Regions from separate parts of the Pseudomonas sp. S3_B08 genome, predicted to be linked through region 1. Evidence: predicted binding sites of a transcription regulator. Region 1 holds the regulator's gene; the other holds the start of a gene.

Region 1 (4,103 bases):
CATGACGCGCGCGCCCAATGGCGACATCGACGTGGTGACCTCGGTAGGCAACCTGGCTTACTTCGAGCAGTTGCAGACCCAGGGCGACGCCAACCCGGTCAAGGGCTACGGCGTGACGATTCAATACCACGCCCAGCAGAACCGGGTGGTGCTGATCGACAAGGCCAAGGTTATCGACAAGGATAACAACGTCACCCAGGGCGAAAAAATCGTCTACGACACCGTGAAGAAGCTGGCCAGCGCCGGTCGCGCCACAGGCAGTAAGGTCACCGAATCGCGTCCGCGCATCGACATGGTGATCCAGCCGAAGAAGAAAACCGAAGAGAAATCCCAGTAATGGCAACTCTGAAAGCTCAGCACCTGGCCAAGGCCTATAAAAGCCGCCAGGTCGTGCGTGACGTCAGCCTGTCGATCGACAGCGGGCAGATCGTCGGCTTGCTCGGCCCGAACGGCGCCGGCAAGACGACGTGCTTCTACATGATCGTCGGCTTGGTGCAGGCTGATCAGGGCCGTGTGCTGATCGATGATCTGGACGTCAGCCACCAGCCGATGCACGGCCGCGCCAAGGCCGGTATCGGCTATCTGCCGCAAGAAGCGTCGATCTTCCGTAAACTGTCGGTCGCCGACAACATCATGGCGATCCTCGAGACCCGCCCGGAGCTGGACAAGGCCGGTCGTCGCAAGGAGCTGGAAAGCCTGCTGCAGGAATTCCACATCAGCCACATCCGCGACAACCTCGGCATGAGCCTGTCCGGTGGTGAACGCCGCCGGGTGGAAATCGCTCGCGCCCTGGCGACGGCACCGAAATTCATACTGCTCGACGAACCGTTCGCCGGTGTCGACCCGATCTCGGTCGGCGACATCAAGCAGATCATCCATCACCTCAAGGCCAAGGGCATCGGCGTGCTGATCACCGACCACAACGTGCGTGAGACGCTGGATATTTGCGAAACCGCTTACATCGTCAACGACGGTCAACTGATCGCTGAAGGCGATGCCGAGACCATCCTGGCCAACGATCTGGTCAAGGAAGTGTATCTGGGTCACGAGTTCCGCCTGTAAGCGCGACAGCGCTGTATCGATTCAAGGCGCATTTATCCGCTTTAATTGTTACAGCGCTCTAGGCAAACACTTCAGTTTCAGGCATATAATTTGCTTAAGTTTGGCGCTTCGGCGCCCTGTAGTGGATGGCGCAAAGCGCCGGCGAATAAGGTGTTAAGCCCCTGCCATGAAACCATCGCTAGTCTTGAGAATGGGCCAGCAGCTGACGATGACACCGCAGCTGCAACAGGCCATCCGCCTGCTCCAATTGTCGACCCTGGACCTGCAACAGGAGATCCAGGAGGCTCTGGAATCCAATCCGATGCTCGAGCGCCAGGAAGAAGGCGACGACTTCGACAACGCCGATCCGCTGGCCGACAACGCCGAACAGAAGCCCGCCGAAATCCAGGAACCCTCCTACCAGGAAACCGCCCCGACGGTGGATAACCTCGAGGATGGCGATTGGAACGAGCGCATCCCCAACGAACTGCCAGTGGATACTGCCTGGGAAGACGTCTACCAGACCAGCGCCAGCAGCCTGCCGAGCAGCGATGACGATGAGTGGGATTTCACCACTCGCACGTCGGCCGGCGAGAGCCTGCAGAGTCATCTGCTCTGGCAACTGAACCTGGCGCCGATGTCCGACACCGATCGCCTGATCGCCGTGACCCTGATCGACTGCATCAACAATCAGGGCTATCTGGACGAAACACTCGAAGAAATTCTTGAAGCGTTCGATCCGGAACTGGACATCGAGCTCGACGAAATCGAAGCCGTCCTGCATCGCATCCAGCAATTCGAGCCCGCTGGTATCGGCGCCCGCAACCTCAGCGAATGCCTGCTGCTGCAATTGCGCCAGCTGCCCGCGAAGACGCCGTGGCTGACCGAGGCCAAACGGCTTGTCGCCGATTACATCGACCTGCTCGGCAGCCGCGATTACAGCCAGTTGATGCGGCGCATGAAGCTCAAGGAAGACGAGCTGCGCCAGGTCATCGAACTGGTGCAGAGCCTCAATCCGCGTCCCGGCTCACAGATCGAGTCGACCGAAGCCGAATACGTCATTCCCGACGTGATCGTGCGCAAGGACAACGAGCGCTGGCTGGTCGAGCTGAACCAGGAATCGGTGCCTCGCCTGCGCGTCAACGCCCAGTACGCCGGTTTTGTGAAGCGTGCCGACACCAGCGCCGACAACACTTTCATGCGCAACCAGTTGCAGGAGGCCCGCTGGTTCATCAAGAGCCTGCAGAGCCGCAACGAAACCCTGATGAAAGTGGCCACGCAGATCGTCGAACATCAGCGCGGCTTCCTCGAGTACGGCGACGAAGCAATGAAGCCGTTGGTATTGCATGACATCGCCGAAGCGGTCGGCATGCACGAATCGACGATTTCCCGGGTGACCACACAAAAATTCATGCATACCCCGCGCGGTATTTATGAGCTGAAATACTTTTTCTCCAGCCACGTCAGCACCTCCGAAGGCGGCGAATGCTCGTCCACGGCGATCCGCGCGATCATCAAGAAACTGGTCGCTGCGGAAAATCAGAAAAAGCCGTTGAGTGACAGCAAGATCGCTGGTTTACTGGAGGCACAAGGCATTCAGGTGGCTCGCCGCACCGTCGCCAAGTACCGCGAATCCCTCGGAATCGCGCCTTCGAGCGAACGCAAGCGGTTGATGTAAGCCACGTTACAGCGTTCCAGTGGCAGGCTTTTCGGCCTGCCGCTTTATGCACTGGCAACGAAGGAGAAGCTGTATGCAAGTCAACATCAGTGGACACCAACTGGAAGTGACCCAACCTCTGCGTTCCTACATCGAGGAAAAACTCCAGCGACTGGAGCGACATTTCGACAAGATCACCAACGTGCAGGTCACGATGTGCGTCGAAAAGCTGAAACAGAAGATCGAAGCCACCTTGCATATTCCCGGCAGTGAAGTGGTCGCCAACGCAGAAGATACCGACATGTACGCTGCGATCGACTCACTTACCGACAAGCTGGATCGCCAACTCAAAAAGCATAAGGAAAAGACCCAGAGCCTCCTCCAGGGCGCGACCGGTCGTTAACACCCCTATCCATGATCCGACTTGAAACCATCCTGACCCCCGGCCGTTCCCAAGTGAACGCGCCGGGCGGCAGCAAGAAAAAAGCCCTCGAACAGATTGCCAACCTGATCCACCGCGAAGTGCCGGATCTGGCGATGCAGGATGTCTTCGAGGCGCTGATCGCCCGTGAAAAACTCGGCTCCACCGGTTTTGGCAACGGCATCGCCATTCCCCACTGCCGCCTCAAGGGCTGCGCGGGGCCAGTGAGCGCCCTGCTGCACCTCGAAGCCCCGATCGATTTCGACGCCATCGACGGCGCTCCGGTGGACCTGTTGTTCGTATTGCTGGTCCCGGAAGCCGCAACCGACGCGCATCTGGAGTTGTTGCGCCAGATCGCCAGCATGCTCGACCGCAAGGAAGTGCGCGACAAGCTACGCAGCGCTCCGAGCAATGAAGCCTTGTACCAGGTCGTACTGGACGAGCAGAACGGGCACTAATCATGCGTTTGATCATTGTCAGTGGCCGTTCGGGCTCGGGTAAAAGTACCGCCCTGAATGTCCTTGAGGACAACGGCTACTACTGCATCGACAATCTGCCGGCCGGTTTGCTGCCGGAACTGGCCGAGCGGGCGCTGATTCACACGGAACTGGCGCAGCCGCTGGTCGCCGTGTCGATCGATGCGCGCAACCTGCCCAGCCATCTGTCACGTTTCCCTGAGTTGCTCGAAGACGTGCGTGCCAAGCATATCAAGTGCGATGTGCTGTACCTGGACGCCGATGAAGAAACCCTGCTCAAGCGTTTTTCCGAGACCCGTCGTCGTCACCCGCTGAGCAACGCCAATCGCTCACTGGCCGAGGCGATTCACGACGAAACCGCCCTGCTCGGTCCGATCGCCGATCTGGCCGACCTGAAGATCAACACCACCAGTCTGAATCTGTATCAACTGCGCGACACCATCAAGTTGCGCCTGTTGAATCAACCGGAGCCCGGTACGGCGTTTCTGGTCGAGTCGTTCGGCTTCAA
Region 2 (4,103 bases), 2.6 Mb from region 1:
GCAACCGGCGCAGTGGTCACAGGGTTGCTGCCGGTAGCGTCCGGGTTACGGCCATCGACCAGGGTGTAAACCTTCCAGGTGTTCCCGCCAGTCTTGACCATGTACTGGTCCATGACGTGGGCGTTGCCCTGGGTGTCATAGATCGGTGTGCTGAAGGACTTGGTGTAAGTCTCAGGCTTCGACGGATCAAACTTGACGGCGCTGGCGCCGGTATCAACGATCACTGGCGAAGACGAATTGAGGTTGATGCTCGAGGTCACCGCAGAAGACGACTTCGGCGCCAGGTTCGAAGTGTCGATCTTCAGATCGGTCAACACGCCGTTGATGATCTTGCCGTTGGCATCCACACCGTAACCCTGCAGACGCGAGGTGTAGTCGGTGTTGGTGATGTAACCGGCGTTGTCGACCTTGAACGTACCGGCACGGGTGTACGAGATCGAGCCGTTGTTGCTCATGGTGAAGAAACCGGAACCGTTGATGCCCATGTCCAGCACGTTGCCAGTGTTGTTGATGTCACCCTGGGTGAACTGCTGGGAAACGTTGGCCAGGCGCACGCCGTTGCCGATCACTTTGCTGCCGCTGCCCAGACGAGTCGACGAATAGACGTCTTCGAATTCTGCGCGCGAGGATTTGAAACCGGCGGTGGCGACGTTGGCGATGTTGTTGCCGGTGACGTCGAGTTGTTTGTTGGCGGCATAGAGACCGCTAAGGCCGATGTTAAAAGACATGTTCCACTCCTTCGTGCCGGGTTAGTCGGCTCTATATACCAATGGTTTGTACTTTGGACAGGGCAACGGTGCCCTTGCCGGCCAGGTTGAGCATCAGCTCGCCACCGGTCTGGCTGATCGTCACGCTGTTGACGGTCGCTGGCAGGTAAGTCGCCAGGTCGGTCGCGGTGCCGTTGATCGGTGCGTTGGCCTTGAACGTGTAAGTGCCGACCGGAACCACGGTGCCGGCGGTGTCCTTGCCGTCCCAAGTGAAGCTGGCATCGCCGGCAGCGCGGCTGCCCAGGTCGATGGTGCGCACGGTCTTGCCGTCCTTGTCGGTGATGGTCACGGTGCCGCCAGCAATCGACGAAGGCACGGTGACCGAACCGGTCAGGCCTTTGCTCGGGTCATCGAGCTGGGCGGTGTTGGTCTGCACGATCACGTTGCGACCGACCAGCGACGACGCTTGCAGCGCCTGCGACGAGTTGTAGTTGCCGGCAAGGCCGCTGACGGTGGAGTTCAGCGTGGTGATGCCTTCAAGGCTGCTGAACTGCGCCAACTGCGCGACGAAAGCGCTGTTGTCCTGCGGGTCGAGCGGGTTCTGGTTTTTCAGCTGGGTGACCAGCAATTGCAGGAAAGCATCCTTGCCCAGCGCCTGGCCGCCGGTGGCACTGTTGGTCGCCGAAGCGATGCCGCCCGACGTCGTGCTGCTGGCCTTCTTCGACGAGTTGGCCAGGATGTCGTTCATGCTCAGGCTGCTGGTGGTATCCGTAACGCTCATGGCAGTCGCCCCTTATTACTGACCGAGGGTCAGTACCTTCTGCATCATGGTTTTGGCGGTGTTCATCATTTCCGCGTTGGTCTGGAACGAGCGGCTCGCGGAAATCATGTCAGCCATTTCTTCCACCACGTTGACGTTCGGGTAGTAGACGTAGCCCTTGGCGTCGGCAGCCGGATGGTTCGGCTCGTAGCGCGCTTCGAGGTTGCTCTGGTCTTCGACAACGCCGAGTACCTGCACGCCCTGCCCGGCCGCGTCCTGGTTCTGGAACAGCGAATTGCTGCCGCCGGCCTGGCCGCCCTGGAACATGGTGGCGAACACCGGATGACGGGCGCGGTAGGTCTGGTCGATGCTCGACGAAACGGTTTCGGCGTTGGCGATGTTCGAAGCCACGGTGTTCAGACGCGTGGTCTGCGCGCTCATGCCGCTGCCGGCAATGTTGAAAACGCTGGACAGGGACATGGATTATTCTCCGCGCAGGGCTGACACCAGCCCTTTGAATTTGCTGTTGAGCAAGGTGAAGCTGGCCTGGAAGCCGACGGCGTTTTCCGCGTAGTTCGACTGTTCCAGTTGAGCGTCAACGGTGTTCTGGTCGATCGAAGGCTGCATCGGCGTGCGATACATCAGCGACTCGTCGCCGTTGCCCAGCCCTTCAGCCTCGATGTGCCGGCTGTTGGTCATGTTCAGGGCAAAGTGGCCGCCGGTCTTGGTCTTCTCGGTCTGTGCTTCGAGCACTTTGGAGAAATCCAGATCCCGCGCTTTGTAGTTCGGGGTGTCGGCGTTGGCGATGTTGTTGGCCAGCACTTCGGCACGCTGGGCGCGGAAGCCCAATGCCTTTTCGTGAATGCCCAGCGCTTTGTCGAAGCTGATGCTCATGTCGGGAACCTTCAGGTGACCGGTTTTTCGTACTTGAGCTTTAGCAAGCGCCGTGCCAAATGAACAAAGCCCCGTATTCCGGGGCTTTGCACCGAACAGGCTAAGCGGCAATGCCAGAAAAGCGGCAACCGGTTACCGCCGGATGCCGCTTTTCTGCCGCTTGCCGTCCTTGCCAGGTCAGCGCAGATCCCTGTGGGAGCGAGCCTGCTCGCGAAGGCGGCGTGTCAGGCGCCAACTGTCTTATGGACAGACCGCTTTCGCGAGCAGGCTCGCTCCCACAGGGGGTTCGTGGTGTTCGTGGAAATAATTCGGGCATAAAAAAACGGCAGGCCTTTGCGGGCCTCCCGTTTTTTGTATCAGCGCAAACCGCTTATTTCGCCTTGTAAATAATCCCCGGGCTGCACTGAACCATCTGGTAATGATCCGGCAATCCGTTCAACGCTTCCGAAGCGCCAAGGAACAGGTACCCACCCGGCTTCAACGTGCTGTGAATGCGCAACAGGATGTCCTTCTTCACTTCGGCAGAGAAGTAGATCAGCACGTTGCGGCAGAACACGATGTCGAACTTGCCCAGCGCCGCATAGCTGTCGAGCAGGTTGAACGAGCGGAATTCCACCCGGCTCTTGATCGGCGCCTTGACCACCCAGCGCCCCGGCCCTTTCGGGTCGAAGTAGCGTTGCAGGCGTTCCGGCGACAGACCGCGACCGATCGCCAGGCTGTCGTACTCGCCGGTCTTGCAGTTGTTGAGCATCAGGCCCGACAGATCGGTGGCAACGATCTGCACACCCATCTTCAACTGACCCAGGTTGCTGCGCTCGAACTCGTCGATCGACATCGACAGCGAGTACGGTTCCTGTCCCGACGAGCAGGCCGCCGACCAGATCCGCAGACGCTGGTTGGGGCTGGCCTTGATCGCTTCCGGCAGTACCTTGTTCTTCAAGACTTCAAACGGATAGGTGTCGCGAAACCACAGGGTTTCGTTGGTCGTCATGGCATCGACCACCTGCTCGCGCAAACCGCTGCGCGGCTGGGTCTGGATGCGCTGTACCAGCTCACCCAGGGACTTGATGCCTTGCTGCTCCATCAGTTTGTTGAGACGGCTCGAGACCAGATACTGCTTGTTTTCACCGAGCAGAATGCCACAGGCTTTTTCCAGGAAGACCCGGAACTGTTCGAAATCCAAATTACCCGTAGACAATGATGCCGCCTCTTAAATCGTGTTGACCGCCAGGGGCAGAAGGCCCCTAGCTGATATCTGCTGCTTTGATCCGGTCGACTACCCGGGATGCGAGGTCATCAGGACGGAATTTGGCCAGAAAGTCATCAGCACCGACTTTCTTCACCATCGCCTGATTGAATACCCCCGACAACGAAGTATGCAGGATGATATGGAGCTTTTGCATGCGTGCGTCGCCGCGGATTTCCGCCGTCAGGGTGTACCCGTCCATCTCCGGCATCTCGATGTCGGAAATCATCATCAGGAACTCTTCTTCCGGCTTCTTGCCCTCGTCGACCAGCTTGCGCAGGTAATCCAGCGCCTGCTTGCCGTCGTTCAGCGCCACCACTTCGACACCGATGGTCTGCAGGCAACGCGTGACCTGCTTGCGCGCCACCGACGAGTCATCGACCGTCAGCACCCGCAGCGACAACGCCTTGGTCTGCGTCTCGACATCGACCACGCCCACCGAAATCGCTTCCGGCGTCGGCGCCACCTCGGCCAGCACCTTCTCGACGTCGATGAT

Evidence for each region. The regulator sigma-54, encoded in region 1, starts transcription at its own class of promoters, with help from an activator protein. The targets are predictions, from matches to a motif close to ANTGGCATNNANNTTGCTNT.
Region 2: a site for sigma-54 is predicted at 2,402-2,421, ahead of flgB (flagellar basal body rod protein FlgB). Genes of this name have one in related genera too.

Annotation. Positions count from the first base shown of each region.
Region 1 covers NZ_CP162750.1:5,773,829-5,777,931, reverse strand. Annotated here, with positions in the region: gene lptA (lipopolysaccharide transport periplasmic protein LptA) at 1-337, shown strand, start outside; gene lptB (LPS export ABC transporter ATP-binding protein) at 337-1,062, shown strand; gene AB4N73_RS25935 (RNA polymerase factor sigma-54) at 1,229-2,719, shown strand; gene hpf (ribosome hibernation-promoting factor, HPF/YfiA family) at 2,793-3,101, shown strand; gene ptsN (PTS IIA-like nitrogen regulatory protein PtsN) at 3,113-3,577, shown strand; gene rapZ (RNase adapter RapZ) at 3,580-4,103, shown strand, end outside.
Region 2 covers NZ_CP162750.1:3,221,923-3,226,025, forward strand. Annotated here, with positions in the region: gene flgE (flagellar hook protein FlgE) at 1-728, opposite strand, end outside; gene flgD (flagellar hook assembly protein FlgD) at 760-1,488, opposite strand; gene flgC (flagellar basal body rod protein FlgC) at 1,504-1,947, opposite strand; gene flgB (flagellar basal body rod protein FlgB) at 1,951-2,361, opposite strand; gene cheR (protein-glutamate O-methyltransferase CheR) at 2,732-3,559, opposite strand; gene AB4N73_RS14595 (chemotaxis protein CheV) at 3,606-4,103, opposite strand, start outside.